2 linked regions of the Prochlorococcus marinus subsp. pastoris str. CCMP1986 genome follow. Each later gene encodes a partner of the first gene's protein in a complex. Links are inferred from orthologs where the notes say so. Each region holds a gene or a part of one and is shown in the gene's direction. Other genes may lie near its edges.

Region 1 (11,407 bases):
TATATTTTAGTGCAAAGAGTACAAAGAAAGGAAACATGCAGCTGCAAATGCTAAACCACCAAATATTAAAATATTTTTCTGACCAGGTGGCAAACTATTGAATCCAAAGCCATAAGTTAAATTTTCTTCAAAACCACTAGGTTTTTCTCTTGGTCCTATATCTTTATATAAATTTTTACCTGCTCTACATACTGGACAAGCAAAAGTATTTCCATCTATTGCCGAGAAAGGAGTATTTTTAGGAATGTTAAGTTTCTTGTTTCCTTCTATAGGATCATAAATGTATCCACAACTTCTACATTCGAATCTATTTTGTTCTAAATTGGTAATGAGCTCTTTATCTTTAAATTCTGGAAGTTTTTCAGGAGATTCTTTATTTGTTAAATCCTCAACTATTTGGTTTTCCTCAGAAGATGGTTGAATGTTTTCACTCACGATTTAGTATTTAACTTTAGAGACTCTAAAAGATTTTGCTGAATTAAGCGAATTTTCCAACAATTTTTTTAAATGTTTTCATTACCCGGCTACGAATATTTTTTAGGTTTTTTAATAATTGCTGCGGCAGTCCCAATTTTAGCTTTAGTTACTAACCTAATAGTCTCTCCCAAAGGAAGAACTGGAGAGAGAAAACTCACCTACGAATCAGGGATGGAGCCTATAGGGGGGGCTTGGATTCAATTCAATATCAGATATTACATGTTTGCATTAGTATTCGTTATATTTGATGTAGAAACTGTATTTCTTTATCCTTGGGCGGTTGCATTCAATAGACTAGGCCTACTAGCATTTATTGAGGCTCTAATATTTATTACAATATTAGTAATTGCTCTTGCTTACGCTTGGAGAAAAGGAGCTTTAGAATGGAGTTAAAAAGTTGAACAATTCACTTTCACCAAAAGCAATAAGAGAGCTTAGAGAAGAAACTTGTAATCCTCTGGGTGCCCCCCAAGTCACAACTGACTTGAGCGAAAATATCATAATGACAAGTTTAGATGATCTTCATAACTGGGCTAGATTAAGTAGTCTATGGCCACTTTTATACGGAACTGCATGCTGTTTTATAGAATTTGCAGCACTCATAGGGTCTAGGTTTGATTTTGATAGATTTGGCTTAGTACCTAGAAGCTCCCCAAGACAAGCAGACTTACTAATTGTTGCTGGTACAGTCACAATGAAAATGGCACCAGCATTAGTAAGGTTGTATGAACAAATGCCAGAACCAAAATATGTCATTGCCATGGGAGCTTGTACCATAACTGGTGGAATGTTTAGTGCAGATTCAACAACAGCAGTAAGAGGAGTTGATAAATTAATCCCAGTTGATTTGTACCTTCCTGGATGCCCCCCTAGACCAGAAGCTATTTTTGATGCTGTTATAAAATTAAGAAAGAAAGTTGCTAATGAGAGTATTCTTGAGAGGAATAAATCTGAACAAACTCATAGATATTTAACTGTAGATCATGAGATGAATCTTGTTTTTTCAGAAAATACTGGTGAATATTTAAATAAAAAATCTGAAAAGTCAATTGAATCTTCTAAACTTAATCCGGTAGAAGAAAGTAGTGAAAATATATATGAAACAAATTCTATAGATGAAGTAATAAAATAATGGAAAATAATAGTTCACCTGAATCTTCAGAAGAAATTGTAAAACAAAATGGAATAGTAAGTAATCAGCTTTCTCAAGATGGGATTACAAACGAATCTTTAGGGAATGATCATATAGGTGTTGAGATACTTTCAGTAAAACCAGAAAAGTTGTACGAAGCAATATCTACTTTAAGAGGCTATGGCTTTAACTACCTTCAGTGTCAAGGAGGTTACGATGAAGGACCAGGAAAATGTCTCGTAAGTTTTTACCATCTAATCTCACTTGGAGATATTCAAGATATAAAAGAGATTAAAGAAATTAGAGTAAAAGTTTTTTTAAATAGAGACTCAGATTTATCTGTACCTAGCCTTTATAAAATTTTCAAGGGAAGTGATTGGCAAGAAAGGGAAACCTATGACATGTTTGGAATCAATTTTGCTGATCATCCAAATCCCACAAGACTTTTAATGCCAGAAGACTGGAGAGGATGGCCATTAAGAAAAGATTATATACAACCTGACTTCTATGAATTACAAGATGCTTATTAAAAAATTTATTAATTTAATTTCTTCATTTTTTTATTAATAAACATTACTGCCCTTGCAAGTCTTCGGGGGTCATGTCTAAGTGTTGGAGTTATCTTTCTTGAATAAAGGGGAGCTTGCAAGACATAATATCCTTCTGAAATTAATTCTTCTTTGTTACAAATCACTGGCATGGCACCTCTACTTTGGTAGTAATCAACAAGTGGTGACTTTTCAAATTTAATTTGAGAAAGTATTGCATTAAATATTCGATTTTTTACACCAAAATTTGATAATTGCTTTTCTATTGCTTTGATGTGTTGATATACGTCAAGATTATCCGTTTCCCCTGGTTGAGTCATCAAATTACTTATGTAGATTTTGGGAGCATTACTTTTCAGAAGAGCATCTACAATTTCAGGGACCAGTAAATTAGGTAGCAAAGAAGTATAAAGACTTCCTGGACCTAGTATTATTAGGTCTGCTTCTTTAATAGCTTCAAGAGCACTAGGAAGAGCCGGTGGATTTTCGGGCAGATAACCAATCCTGGAAATCACCTTTTTTGATTGACTTATTTTACTTTCACCAAATATTTTCTCACCGTCTTCAAGTTCTGCCCAAAGCATTACATCTGTATTTGTTGCTGGCAAAACTTGCCCTTGTACTGCCAACACTTTACTGGAAGCCTGAACCGCCTTTTCTAAACTTCCCGTAATTGTTGTTAAAGCAGATAAGAATAAATTGCCAAAACTATGTCCCTCTAATCCACTACCTCCAGAAAATCTGTATTGAAACAATCTTGTTAATATTGGTTCTTCATTTGATAAGGCTGCCAAACAATTTCTGATATCTCCTGGAGGTTGAACTCCAAATTGTTTTCTTAAAACTCCACTACTACCTCCATCATCTGAAACTGTAACTATTGCAGTTATATTACTGCTGTAGTTTTTTAGGCCTTTCAATAATGTTGACAAGCCTGTTCCTCCTCCAATAGCAACAATATTCGGGCCTCTATTTAATTTACTTTTAACTCTTAGTGCATCTACTAAAAATGTATTTTTTTCTGGGACAAGAGCTTTTTGTATAGAATTAATACTTCTATTTTGCCCAATACAAATCAAAAGAAGACCAAACAAAAGGATTAATGGTCCCAAAACTGAAATAGGTAAAATTTTTGTTAAAATATTCATTATCGAGAAAAAGACTTCTATTAACCAATAAAGAGGTCTTAAATTAGTCCAGATTGCAATCCCTAATAAAGAAGTTAATAAACCAATAGCAGAAGTTATCATCCATCTTTTGATTACTAACCCTGGCAATAACCAACTTAGAATTCTTATAATTTTATTTATCAAACCTAAATTTGACTTTTTAAAATAAGATAAAGTTCTCATTATTCTTTTTTTCTTCTTCTGCATCAAAATCCTCTTAAATTTCTTAAAATTTAAATATTTACATTGATTATAAATCAAATACATACATCCTTTTTTATTTTTAAAAAGTAGGCAATATGTATTTAAAGACAAATTGCTTTATATTCATTTTGAAAAAAACAAACCATGTCGTAGAAACCAATAATCTCTCAATTAGTTGGGGAGAACTTAATGTACTAAATAAAATCAATTTAAAACTTTATGAGGGAGAAAAATTAGCTATTGTTGGCCCCTCAGGTTCTGGGAAATCAACTATATTAAAAATCTTGGCAGGTTTGCTTTTACCCACTGCGGGTGAATTAAGCATATTTGGACAAAAACAAACCTACTTAAGATTAGATCAAACTAACCCTCCAGATGTAAGATTAGTTTTTCAAAATCCTGCTTTATTAGGATCTTTAACTATTGAAGAAAATGTAGGATTCCTACTCCAAAAGAATAAAAATTTATCCAAGAAATTTATTCATGAAATTGTAAGAGAATGTTTGGAAGAAGTAGGATTATTTAATGTTGAGAAAAAACTGCCAAATGAATTAAGTGGCGGTATGCAAAAAAGAGTAAGTTTTGCAAGAGCATTGATTACAGATCAAGATTTAGATAAAAATAGTCACCCTTTATTACTTTTTGATGAACCTACTGCTGGTCTTGACCCTATTGCTTCATCAAGAATTGAAGACTTGATTAATAATACAAACAATAAAGCCAATGGATCATCTATTGTCGTGAGTCATGTTCTTAGTACTATAGAAAGGACTTCAGAAAAAGTTGTTATGCTTTATGGAGGTAAATTCAGATGGGCTGGTTCGATTGATGAATTTAAAGAGAGTAATGATCCTTATGTTTTTCAATTTAGAAATGGGAACCTTGCAGGGCCAATGCAACCAAAAGACATTTAAAAATTATGCGTAGAAGCTTAAGAGATTCGATAGTAGGATTTTCCTTATTAGGAGGTTTATTAGTATTTACATTTTTTTCTTTCTGGTTAAGAGGTGTAAAGCTGTCTTCAAAAAATTGGTATCTTTTTGCAGAATTTAACAACGCAAGTGGTTTATCAAAAAAATCTCCAGTAACCTACAGAGGGATATTAGTAGGTTCAATTGAGGATATTCTTTTTACTAATGAATCAATCAAAGCAAAAATTGTTTTAAATAATCCAGAAATTATTCTTCCCAAACCTGCATTCGCAAGAGTTGTTACGAATTCATTTTTAGGGGGAGATGTTCAAGTTGCATTAGAAACCAGTGAAAAAACAATTCCAAAGAATACTCCAAAAGCCATATCAGACAAATGTGATAGTAAATTAATAATTTGCCAAGGAGACACTATTACTGGAAAACAACTATCGAGCCTTTCAAATATCACTAACAGGATAAATCAACTACTTAAAGAATCAAATCAAGAAAATTTAATTGAAAATGTAGTTAATTCAATAGACCAATTTGATAAAACACAAGAAAATCTTGATGAACTAATTTATTTGTCAAAGCAAGAAATTATTAGAGTTAAACCTCTTATAAAAGAGGTAACCATTGCAGCAGGTCATTTAAACAATATTTTGTCTACTATAAATGACGAAGAAACCCTTAAAGATATTAAATTAACAATAGAAGCAGCCGAATCAATATCAGGCAAATTTGATAATATGAGTGATGATTTTGAACAATTAATGAAAGATAAAGAATTAACTAAATCTATAAGAGATTTAACAATTGGACTATCAAAATTCCTTAATGAGATTTACCCATAAAAAATTTAAAATTCATTAATTGCATTTAAGGCCATCGCGGCAATTGTCTTATCAGTAGCTTTAGGCAATTGAACATATTTCCCTTGTGCAGCTTCTGCAAGTTCTTTTCCAAAACCACTAGCTATAAATTTCCTTTCTGTATCTATAATTAATAACTTTATTCCTAACATGGGGTATTTAGCGGCAATATCTAAAACTTCTTGTTTTAAATCCACATTTTCATTTTCATTAACTTCTGCTTGACCTAATGATGTACCTAAAGGGACATTACCCCTCCCATCAGTTATTCCAACAACAATGACCTGACCTATATCTCCTGTGGAAAGAGCATTTTTTGCTACTTTTGCTGATTGAGTTAACCCATGAGCTAAAGGTGATCCACCTCCACATGGCATAGTCTCTAGCCTTCTTTTTGCTGCCGTAATAGATCTTGTTGGAGGCAAAAGAACCTCTGCTTGATTTCCTCTAAATGGTATTAGAGCTACTTCATCTCTATTTTCATAAGCCTCAGTCAAAAGTCTTATGACAGCACCTTTAGCGCTTTGCATTCTATTAAGTGCCATAGAACCACTAGCATCAACTAAAAAAATAACCAAAGCTCCTGCTTGTTTTTGAAGGAGCTTTGCCCTAAAGTCATTTTCTTCAATAATTATTGTTTTATTCGGATTCTTTAATCTTCTAGATTTCTGATATGGAGCAGCGGCTCTGAGAGTTGCATCAACAGCAATTCTTTTTACTTTGCCTCTTGGAATTAAAGGTCTGACATATCGACCTCTGCTTTGACTTAGAATTACTGATCTACTTCCACTATTCCCTGCTTTAGATTTTGCTGATGAAAAAAGCAATAAATCAGGATCTACCATGCATGATTCAGGATCAAGAATAAATTCTTCTGGAATATCGGGAGTAGAATCTTCTTCCCCATCAGAATTATCTTGTTCTTCTTCTTGATTATCCTCTTTTTCGTTAGATTCAGGTTCAGAATCTTCATTATTTGACTGAGGTGGGGGTGGGCTTTGATCCTGAGGGGGTGGTGGTTGAATATCATCATCCTGAGGTGGTATTTGCGTAGCTCTTGGAAGAATTACTAACCTTACTGCAACCTTTAAATCATCAGAATTAACATTCTCATCACCTCGAAGGGCCGCATTTGCTTTAGCAACTTTTACTGCAAACAACTCAGATCTATGTCCTTCGACTCCACCTCTAAGGGCTTCATTTACTAAATAAGTTATTTGTTCTTTAGTAATTTTTACATCCTTTAACCATTGCCTAGCCAAAATTAACTGGGTGGATAAATTATCAGATTCTTCAGACCATTTTTCTGAAAACTTGATATTGTTTTCAGCATGAGATAACACAGATTTTGTTATTTCAACTCTTTGGTTATTATCTATCGATTGATCCGCAGAGAGCACAATTGCAAATCTATCTAACACATGATCTCTTAAAGCTCCTTCTTCAGGATTATAAGTTGCTATCAAAAGTGATCTGCAAGGATGAGAAAGACTTAATCCATCTCTTTCAATATTATTTTGTTCTCTACCAGTAGCTTCAAGAATTAAATTTACAATCCCGTCATCCAATAAATTAATATCATCAACATACAAAACACCCCTATGAGCCTCTGCTAAAACTCCTGGCTGAAAAACTTGTTCCCCCGAACTTAATGATGCAGCGACGTCAATTGATCCAACAAGCCTATCTTCAGTTATGCCAATGGGAACTTGAATAAATGGGGCCTCTCTTACTTTTTTCGGAATTTCTTCAATTTGATTCAAATAATCACTTCCAATTACCTCCTCCAACAATTTATTAGTACTAATATCCCATTCCTCTGCTTTATCTGGATCTAGGTTCCTCCCAATAGGTCTTAATGAAGTATTACTATTACTCATAGTTAGCTTTTCCAGTATTGATTCATTATCTAATACCTCTATAGGAGGGAGTAAAGTATGCAAACCCCTAGCTAATATTGACTTACCAGTGCCTCTTCCTCCAGCGATAATCACTCCTCCTAAACTGGGATCAACTGCTGCCAAAAGTAAAGATAACTTCAATAAACTATGACCTGTAATTGCCGCCAATGGGAAAGCTCTAAAAGAACCCCTTGACTTCATTAAATCTTTTATTTCTCCTTTTTCTTGTAACTCGGGGTTCAAAATCACTTTAAAAATGCCTGATATAGAATTTATCCAATAACTTTGTTTTTTTTAGTGGAATTATCAAATCTTAATATCAAAAATGGACTATGTATATCCCTGGGAGCAAATATTGATAGTAAATTCGGAAGCCCTCTTGAGTCACTATTAATTTGCAAACCAAAAATAGAAGAAATAATAAATGAGTGGGGAGATCTTTACAACAACAAAAAAGAAGAGAAAAGAAAATTTCATGCAAACTTTTTTTGGTCATCAATTTATGAGACATTACCTCATGGAGTTGAAAATGAGCAGCCAAATTATTTAAATACTCTATTGCTTATAAAAAGTAATTCTTTCCCTAAAACATCAAATAAAAACGCGAAATTACTTTTAAAAGAGCTAAAAAAGTTAGAGAGGTTTTTCGGACGAAAAGAGACGCCAAAGGGTAAGAAATGGCTATCAAGATGTCTCGATTTAGATATTCTTTGGTGGGAAGATTTTTATACGGTTGACGAGAAATTAACATTACCTCACCCTAGATTCATGAATCGGAATTTCGTTATTACACCACTATCTGAAATCTTAAGTAGAAGCCAAAAAATCAAAAAGTTTGATGCCCCAAAATGGACTATATAAATGATTTACAAAACCAAAAAATAACTGTTAGGCTGTCTTTATTTAAAAATTATGGGCAACAAAAACTTTATAAAAAGATCGATTTTTAAAGAAAAAATATCTGAGTTAAAGTCAAAAAAATTTAGTTTCGAAATAAATAGAATTGAGCTTCCAAATGGACATGAAGGTGAATATGGATACATTAAGCATCCTGGCGCAGCATTAGCAGTACCTATTACAAAAGACAATAAAGTTATCATTCTTCGGCAATATAGATTTGCTGTTTCAAGGTATTTATTAGAATTTCCAGCAGGTACATTAGAAATAGGTGAAACACCTATTAATTCAATTCAAAGAGAAATACAAGAAGAGACTGGATTCAGTGCAAACAAATGGGATGAACTAGGAACTCTTGTCCCTGCTCCTGGTTATGCAGATGAAGAAATTTATTTATTTTTAGCTCGTGATTTAAACAAACTCAATTCCGAGGTTAAAGGAGATTTAGATGAAGATATAGAAGTATTAATTCTAGAACCCGACGAACTAGATAATCTTATTTCTAGTGGGGATGAAATTCTTGACGCAAAAACCGTTACGGCTTGGTTTAGAGCTAAACAATTGTTAGATAAATTATGAATAAACCTAGAATACTTTTTTGGCATAGAAAGGATTTAAGAATATTTGATAATCAAGCTTTAATCAAAGCATTTTCATTATCAGATGCTATTACTTCAACTTATATATTTGATAAAAATTACTCACACGATTTCAATGCAAGTTCAAGAGCTTGGTTTCTAGGAAATTCGCTTCAAGAATTAGGAAATAATTGGAAAAAAATGGGTAGTAGATTAGTTTTGGAAGAAGGAGATCCGGTATTAATAATTCCTCAATTAGCAAAGAAAATAGATGCTAAATTTGTTTTTTGGAATAGATCAATTGAACCTTATGAGATTAATCGAGATTTAGAAATAAAAAATAATTTAAAAGAACAAAATATTCAAGTTATTGAAACTTGGGATCACTTATTAATAGAACCTTTAAAAATATTTTCAGGGAATAATAATCCTTATTCAGTTTATGGACCTTTTTATAAAAACCTTAAATCAAAAATTAATTTATTAGGTTCATTTGAACAAGATAAAGTTGTTTTCCAGTTTAAAGATATAGATAATAAATTCAAAGAAAATAAGGCAATAAATTCATCTGATTCGGTTCTAGAGAAATTTATCAAAAATATCAAATTTCCTGGTTCGAATATTTGTCCATGTAGACCTGGAGAGAATGCTGCGCAAACATTATTAGAAAACTTCATTAACGAAAAAAAAATATATTCTTATAATTCTGCAAGAGATTTTCCTTCACATAATGGGACATCATTTCTAAGTGCATCTCTCAGATTCGGCACCATCAGCATTAGAAAAGTTTGGAACGCTACATTAAATTTAAATTCAGATTTTGCAAATCAAGAAAATTACCTATCAATTGAAACATGGCAAAAAGAACTTGTTTGGCGTGAATTTTATCAACATTGCTTATTCCATTTCCCAGAGCTAGAGAAAGGTCCATATAGAAAAAAATGGGATCACTTTCCATGGCAAAACAATAATGAATTGTTTCAACATTGGAGCAACGGAGAGACCGGAGTACCTATAGTTGATGCTGCAATGCGTCAACTTAATAGTACTGGCTGGATGCATAATAGATGTAGGATGATAGTCGCTTCATTTCTGGTAAAAGATCTTATATGCAGTTGGCAAATGGGCGAGAAAAAATTTATGGAGACGTTGGTTGATGGAGACTTAGCTGCAAATAATGGGGGATGGCAGTGGAGCGCCAGTAGCGGTATGGATCCAAAACCACTTAGAATTTTTAATCCATATACCCAAGCAAAAAAATTTGATCCTATTTGCGAATATATAAAATATTGGATTCCTGAATTATCTAGAGTGTCAAATTCAGAATTATTAAATGGGGAGATATCTAATTTAGAAAAAAATAATTATTCAAGCCCTATCGTCAATCACAACATACAACAAAGATTATTTAAATCACTTTATGCTGAAATTTGAATTTCATCTATACAATACTTTAAAACTTTATTTAAATTTTCTGCTATATAAACTTGCTCTTCATAAGAAATTTCAGGAAACATTGGGAGACTTAGAACCTCTGTACAAATTCTCTCTGTATTTATAAGTTTTATTCTAGAAAAATTTTTATTTTTGTAAGCTATTTGTGCATGTATTGGAATTGGATAATAAATAATTGAATTAATACCTTTTTCAAAAAGTTGTTGTTTGACCAAATTCCTTAAGGAATAGTATTTTTTGCAATCAGTATCAAATAAATTTGAAAAATCTTCATTTAAAAAATATTTATCGTTTCTTAATTTGATGACAAATTGATTCCAAGAATGGGAAATTAAATCAGAGCTAATTTTTGGAAAACTAATAAATGGATTTTTTCCTAATAAATCAAGGTAATTATTAGCAATTATTTGGCGATTATTAATCCACTTAGAAATATATTTAATTTTAATGTTTAATATGGCAGCTTGAATGGTATCAAGTCTGCTGTTATATCCAATTTGGGTATGGTGATATCTTATTGGGCTGCCATGAACAGCCAGTTCTCTAATTTTATTGGCAATATTCTGATCTGAAGTTGTTACTGCTCCACCATCTCCAGCAGCTCCTAAATTTTTAGTAGGAAAAAAGCTAAAACAACCTATATCACCGATACTACCAACTTTAGAATTATCCCACATTGTGCATGTTGCCTGGGCACAATCTTCGATTACTTTTAAGTCATATTTGTTGGCCAAAGATTTTATTAAGGTCATATTCACTGCATTCCCAAATAAATGAACTGGCATAATTGCCTTGGTATTAGAATTTATTTCTTGTTCTATTAGTTCAGTATTAATGAGATAAGTTTCTGGATCTATATCTACCAAAACAGGATTAGCACCAACTGCACTAATAGCCTCTGCAGTCGCAAAAAAGCTAAAAGATGAGGTAATAACTTCATCACCCACACCAATATCTAATGCGCGCAAAGCTAATACTAAAGCATCAGTTCCACTATTACATCCAATAGTATTTTCAACACCAATCAGACTAGAAAAACTCTCCTCAAATTTGGCAATTTCTTGTCCTCCAATATACTGCCCCCCTTTTAAAACTTTAGAAACCTCGCTCTCAATTTCTGAGCCAATTTCTTGGTACTGCCTATTTAAAGTAAATGGAGGTATCTGCATAATGAATATATTAACCCTAAACCATATTTCTATGGGTAAAAAAATTTTTTAATTCATTTAAACCAACTCGGTTCTTTACCAGGAGTCCATTTTA
Region 2 (6,298 bases), 130 kb from region 1 along the record:
CTAAAAGACTTACTGAACATTACCAGACAAAAACATCTACCAGCAGGATATGGCTCAAAAGAGAAGACCTAAATCATACTGGTGCTCACAAAATCAATAATGCATTAGGTCAAGCTTTATTAGCGATAAGAATGGGTAAACAAAGAATAATTGCAGAAACAGGGGCTGGGCAACACGGAGTTGCTACTGCTACTGTATGCGCGAGATTTGGTTTGCAATGCATTATCTACATGGGGGCAGAAGATATAAAAAGACAATCATTAAATGTCTTTCGGATGAAACTTTTAGGCGCAGAAGTTAAAGTTGTTACTTCAGGTACTGCGACTCTCAAAGACGCAACTAGTGAAGCAATCAGGGATTGGGTATCAAATGTAGAAACAACGCACTATATTTTGGGGTCAGTTGCAGGGCCACACCCATTTCCAATGATCGTAAGAGATTTTCATGCAGTTATAGGAGAAGAAGCAAAAAAACAATGTCTAGAATCATTTGGATCTTTACCTGATATTTTGCTTGCTTGCGTAGGTGGAGGATCAAATGCAATGGGTCTTTTTCATCCTTTCGTAAAAGAAAAATCAGTTCGACTTATTGGAGTTGAAGCGGCAGGGAGTGGAGTCAATACTGAAAAACATGCCGCGACTATTACTAAAGGATCCGTAGGAATTTTACATGGGTCAATGAGTCTTCTTTTACAAGATAAGGATGGTCAAGTACAAGAAGCGCATTCTATAAGCGCAGGTCTTGATTATCCTGGGGTAGGTCCTGAACATAGTTATTTAAAAGATATAGGGAGAGCAGAATATGGGTCTGTTACTGATGCAGAAGCTTTAGACGCTTTGAAACTAGTCAGTGAACTAGAAGGAATTATCCCTGCACTCGAAACAGCTCATGCCTTTGCATGGTTAGAAAAATTATGTCCTACCTTGGATAAAGATACTGAAATAGTAATTAATTGTTCTGGTAGAGGAGATAAGGATGTTAATACTGTCGCATCATCTTTGAATATTGATTAATTAATATCTAGGTATCGTTTGATCAATATACTGACTCCAACCATCTATACCTTCTTCAAGATTCCAAATCTCGTTTACAAGATTATTTTCTAATGCCCATTGTCCAAAATTATAACTTCTTATACCAGCATGACAAAGAACAACGAACTTTTTATCTTTTAAATCACTGATTTTTGTTTTTACATACTCAGCTGAAACCTTACTTATTGGTAAATGTAAAAATTCCCTACTAAAACATGCAATCTCGAGTTCTGAATCCTCTCTAACATCAATTATAATTGGATTCTCATCTTCAGAATTAAACCATTCATTAAGATCAAAAGCATTTAAAGTTTTCGGATAATTTCCCAATTGTTAGAATAAATATTTGTTATTAACAATTTTATAAGTAAGGTTGCAAGAACATGTTTATTGTTAAAAATAAAAATAAAAATGAATATTAAATATCTTACTGTAATAACAATATTATTCTTATGTTGTATTTTTGGATTTGAAGAAACTTCTTATAGTTTAAATAAAGGAAATCAAAATGATATTTCAGAATTAAAGATCTTGAAGTACTTACCGAAAGATAATAAAAAATTCTTCATTTCAAATACTAAAAGTTCAAAAATTACTAACGCCATAAGGACAAACTTTGAAACAACAAATCAAGATGAGCTTGTTTTAGTAAAAAATAGTATATTGGCTTACTTAGGTTTAGATTTAGGTACTTACAAATTAGAAGATATTTATAATAATGAACTTTTAATTACTACCCATGATAATAAAGAAAAAGAGATAGATGATGTTTTAATAATATTCAAAATAAAGGAAAATAAAGATATAGACGATATTTTAAATCTTCCTAATAAAATTGATGAGCCTGATAAATTAATTAAAATATTTAGAGAAAATAAATTAAATTATTTAAAATATATTTATCGAACTAATGATAATTATATTATTACTTCCTCTAATAAAACCTTAATACTTGATGCATTACAATCAATTAATATTGAAAACAAATATATCTCTTTAAAAGAAGTATTGAATAATTTTAAAAATGAACATAATATCTTTTTAACAAATAATTTTAAAACAAATGAACTATTAAATACAAAAAATTATTCTCTAAGAAAAGAGGACTCTTTATTAACCTTATTTGATTTTAAGGATAAAGAAATTATATTAAAGTCATATTTAGTTAATAATAACAAAATTTCAGATATTATATTATATAAAAATATGGATACAGTAAATATATTAGATAAAAAAAATTATCAACTATCTATTTATAATGATTTATTAGATTCAAATAAGTATCTTGATAATATTGAAATAAACAGTTTTGAAAAGGCTATTATTAAAGAACTAAATAATAAATTAAAATCTAATATACTATTCTTAAGTTCCGATAACAATTGGTTAGTAATTTATGATAAAAATTATTTACCCATTGAGAACATAAAATTATTAGAAGATTTTAATAAAAATAGTTTAGAAAATAATAATAATATTTATACAATATATTCAAAAGATGTACTTTTAAAAGAAGAAAATATTATAAAACAGTTAAATTATAAAAAGATTTTTTTAGTTGAGACTGACAATCTAAACTTTATTAGTAACACATTGGTAAATGAGACAGATATAGATTCAATTTCAAATGAGTTTTTTAGTTTAAGAGGGGATAGTCATGCTAAATACTTTCTAAATAAAAAATTAAATCTCAAGAATCCTTACTCTATACAAACTAAAAATTTCTCTTATTTAGAAAACATTAATTACTTTTTTAAAAATATAATTAATTTATCAATTACAGAATTTAAAGCAGTAATCAAACAATCCATTCCAGAAACAGCTCCTTTTTATTATGCAGAAACTAATTTTAAAATATTTAATAATTAAATTTGATTGATATCTTGTGGTTAATTAAAAATTATTTGACTATCTTAGATCTATAAACGATTCATATCACATTAAAATTTTGGATACTCATAAACTAATTTTAAAACCAGGATTAGAGGGAGTTCCAGTAACTAATTCATCAATATGTGATATTGACGGTCAAAAAGGGAAATTATTATATAGAGGCTATTCAATTGAAGAATTAGCACAGAAAAGTAGTTTCTTAGAGACTGCTTTTTTATTAATTTGGGGAGAATTACCTTCAGCAACAGAACTAAGAGATTTTGAACAAGAAGTACAGATGCATCGGAGATTAAGCTTCAGAGTAAGAGATATGATGAAATGCTTTCCTGCCACAGGGCATCCCATGGATGCTCTGCAGTCCAGTGCCGCCTCTCTTGGTCTTTTCTACTCAAGAAGAGCGATAGATGATCCCAAGTATATCTACAACGCAGTGATAAGACTAATTGCAAAAATTCCAACAATGATTGCTGCATTTCAACTTATAAGAAAAGGACAAGATCCCATTCAACCTAGGGATGATTTATCCTACTCATCGAATTTTCTTTACATGTTGACTGAAAAAGAACAAGATCCCATAGCTGCAAAAGTTTTTGATAGATGCCTAATTCTTCATGCAGAACATAGTTTAAATGCGAGTACATTTAGCGCACGAGTTACGGCTAGCACTCTTACAGACCCATACGCAGTAATTGCCTCTGCAGTAGGAACATTAGCTGGTCCTCTTCATGGTGGAGCTAATGAAGATGTAATTGCCATGTTAGAAGATATTAAAACTCCAGAAAAAGCTGCTTCATTTTTAGAAGATGCTATTCAAAACAAAAGTAAAATAATGGGTTTCGGACATCGAGAGTACAAAGTTAAAGATCCTCGAGCAATTATTCTTCAGAAATTAGCAGAGGAGCTTTTTGTTAGGTTTGGAAAAGATGAAATGTATGAAGTTGCTAAAAAATTAGAGTTAGAGGCTATCCCAAGGCTAGGAGGAAAAGGTATTTTCCCAAACGTTGATTTTTATTCTGGCCTTGTTTACAGAAAACTTGGTATTCCCCGTGACTTATTTACTCCTATTTTTGCAATATCAAGAGTCGCAGGTTGGTTAGCTCATTGGAGGGAACAATTAGGCGCAAACAGAATTTTTAGACCGTCTCAAATTTATACCGGTTCGGCTCCAAGAGATTGGATTACTTTAGAAAATCGAAAATAATATCTTCAGCTTTTCATAAAAAACACACATATTGTTTATGAAGAGTTAATCTAAAGAATAAATAACAATAAAATTTTGAACTCCGGATTAGATCTCGAATATAGTTTTAATGAAATCTTAAAAGGCTTCGGCCTATCAAGTGAGCTTGCTCATATAATCTGGCTACCTTTACCAATGTTATTAGTTTTAGTATCAGCAGTTGTTGGTGTATTAGTCACAGTTTGGTTAGAAAGAAAAATATCTGCTGCTGCTCAACAACGAATAGGTCCAGAATATGCAGGGGCCTTAGGGGTACTTCAACCAATTGCAGACGGTCTGAAATTACTTGTAAAAGAAGATATTATTCCTGCAAAAGCAGATTCAATTCTATTCACTGCGGGACCAATATTAGTATTGGTACCGGTTATTCTATCTTGGTTAATTGTTCCTTTTGGCCAAAACTTGCTAATTAGTAATGTTGGTATTGGAATTTTTCTTTGGATAGCTCTAAGTAGTATTCAACCCATTGGTCTTCTTATGAGTGGCTACGCCTCGAATAATAAATATTCATTATTAGGCGGATTAAGAGCAGCTGCTCAATCTATTAGCTATGAAATACCCCTGGCTTTGTCTGTACTAGCCATTGTTTTAATGACAAATTCCCTTAGTACTATTGATATTGTTAATCAACAAAGCGGAGCAGGAATATTAAGTTGGAATATATGGAGGCAACCTGTTGGATTCATAATTTTCTGGATATGTGCTCTTGCTGAATGCGAAAGATTACCATTCGACTTGCCAGAAGCTGAGGAAGAATTAGTAGCGGGTTATCAAACTGAATATGCTGGAATGAAATTTGCTTTATTTTATTTAGGCAGTTATATAAATTTAATCCTATCTGCATTATTAGTATCAATACTTTATCTAGGTGGATGGGGATTTCCTATTCCTGTTGAGATAATTGCTAAAGCTCTAAATCTTCCAATTGATGCTCCTGTGATTCAAGTTTTCACAGCTTCTATAGGAATCATAATGACTGTTCTCAAAGCATATCTATTGGTTTTTGTTGCTATATTATTGCGCTGGACAACACCAAGGGTGAGAATAGATCAACTTCTAGATTTAGGATGGAAATTCCTTTTACCCATATCTCTTGCTAATCTACTTGTGACAGCAGGATTAAAATTAGCTTTTCCTCAATTTTTTGGTGGATAATGTTTAAGTAGAAATACTTAAACATTTATTAAATACACTAGAATAAAATAACTAAGTAAATTCTTTAAAATGAAAGATTTTCTTCAAAAAGTAAATAGTTATATTAAAGAAGCCTTCAGTGCTGGTAAATATTTATATGATGGATTTACTGTAACTTTTGATCATCTCCGAAGACGACCAGTTACTGTTCAATACCCTTACGAAAAGTTAATTCCTTCTGAAAGATATAGAGGAAGAATCCATTATGAATTTGATAAATGCATCGCCTGTGAAGTATGCGTACGTGTTTGTCCGATAAATTTACCAGTTGTGGACTGGGTTATGAATAAGGAAACTAAGAAAAAGGAACTTAGAAATTATTCTATAGACTTTGGAGTATGCATTTTTTGCGGGAATTGTGTTGAATATTGCCCAACAAATTGCTTATCTATGACTGAAGAATACGAATTAGCTACATTCGATAGGCATAATTTAAATTTTGATAATATTGCATTAGGTAGACTTCCGACGAACGTTACAACTGATCCATCTGTGAAACCTCTAAGGGAACTTGCATATTTGCCTAAAGGAGTTATGGATCCTCATGAAGTTCCTCCTTCAGATGTTCGAGTTGGTAAACTACCAGAAGAAGTTTATGATTGGATGAAACCAAAATTGAATGATATTAAAAACCCCACTGTCGAGCCAAATAAATAACTTTAAATAATACATGTCTTTAGCAGTAACAACTCAAATAATTTGTTTTTCAGTATTATCTTTAGTTGTAATAATTGGAGCACTAGGTGTAATTCTTCTAGAGAACATTGTTTACTCTGCATTTTTGCTTGGGGGAGTCTTTATGAGTGTTGCAGGCTTATATCTACTACTAAACGCAAGTTTTGTTGCTGCAGCTCAAGTTTTAGTTTATGTAGGGGCAGTTAATGTTCTAATAATTTTTGCAATAATGTTGGTTAATAAAAAAGAAGATTTAAAGGCT

The links.
Region 2: the proteins of TX50_RS01520 (region 1) and nuoH are in contact, whole or in part, in a crystal structure (PDB 6Y11), measured with the Thermus thermophilus proteins. The link is inferred for Prochlorococcus marinus subsp. pastoris str. CCMP1986 from one-to-one orthologs. Residues at the interface, in WP_096411117.1 of Thermus thermophilus: Arg16, Glu17, Gly18, Leu24, Leu27, Val28, Trp30, Gly31, Arg32, Asn34, Ser35, Trp37, Thr54, Asp55, Ala56, Asp59, Ala61, Arg62, Phe63, Gly64, Glu66, Val67, Phe68, Arg69, Ala70, Ser71, Arg73, Gln74, Ala75, Asp76; in WP_096411122.1 of Thermus thermophilus: Arg36, Val44, Arg45, Met46, Gly47, Pro48, Asn49, Arg50, Val51, Leu57, Gln58, Ala61, Asp62, Ile64, Lys65, Ile67, Phe68, Lys69, Glu70, Ile72, Val74, Glu223, Ala224, Glu225, His233, Thr234, Glu235, Tyr236, Ser237, Trp241.

The regions. Positions count from the first base shown.
Region 1 is NC_005072.1:273,227-284,633, reverse strand. What follows is about bases 1-2,741. They hold TX50_RS01520 (NADH dehydrogenase subunit K), read left to right. Parts: upstream 1-874; coding sequence 875-1,609; downstream 1,610-2,741. Other genes in these bases: TX50_RS01510 (gluconeogenesis factor YvcK family protein), read right to left, coding at 2,148-2,741; TX50_RS01515 (NAD(P)H-quinone oxidoreductase subunit J), read left to right, coding at 1,609-2,139; TX50_RS01525 (NAD(P)H-quinone oxidoreductase subunit 3), read left to right, coding at 508-870; TX50_RS01530 (rubredoxin), read right to left, coding at 7-435. Also shown: more of TX50_RS01510, read right to left, coding at 2,742-3,533; TX50_RS01505 (ABC transporter ATP-binding protein), read left to right, coding at 3,626-4,444; TX50_RS01500 (MlaD family protein), read left to right, coding at 4,450-5,295; bchD (magnesium chelatase ATPase subunit D), read right to left, coding at 5,301-7,415; folK (2-amino-4-hydroxy-6-hydroxymethyldihydropteridine diphosphokinase), read left to right, coding at 7,512-8,075; TX50_RS01485 (NUDIX hydrolase), read left to right, coding at 8,127-8,690; TX50_RS01480 (cryptochrome/photolyase family protein), read left to right, coding at 8,687-10,123; TX50_RS01475 (DegT/DnrJ/EryC1/StrS family aminotransferase), read right to left, coding at 10,108-11,313; TX50_RS01470 (thioredoxin family protein), read right to left, coding at 11,367-11,407. UniProt on the Escherichia coli protein: NDH-1 shuttles electrons from NADH, via FMN and iron-sulfur (Fe-S) centers, to quinones in the respiratory chain. The immediate electron acceptor for the enzyme in this species is ubiquinone.
Region 2 is NC_005072.1:154,137-160,434, reverse strand. The notes cover bases 3,434-6,262. They hold nuoH (NADH-quinone oxidoreductase subunit NuoH), read left to right. Parts: upstream 3,434-4,203; coding sequence 4,204-5,322; downstream 5,323-6,262. Other genes in these bases: TX50_RS00825 (NADH-quinone oxidoreductase subunit J), read left to right, coding at 6,032-6,262; ndhI (NAD(P)H-quinone oxidoreductase subunit I), read left to right, coding at 5,392-6,018; TX50_RS00840 (citrate synthase), read left to right, coding at 3,434-4,128. In the rest of the region: trpB (tryptophan synthase subunit beta), read left to right, coding at 1-1,013; TX50_RS00850 (rhodanese-like domain-containing protein), read right to left, coding at 1,014-1,364; TX50_RS00845 (hypothetical protein), read left to right, coding at 1,446-2,903; more of TX50_RS00840, read left to right, coding at 2,983-3,433; more of TX50_RS00825, read left to right, coding at 6,263-6,298. UniProt on the Escherichia coli protein: NDH-1 shuttles electrons from NADH, via FMN and iron-sulfur (Fe-S) centers, to quinones in the respiratory chain. The immediate electron acceptor for the enzyme in this species is believed to be ubiquinone.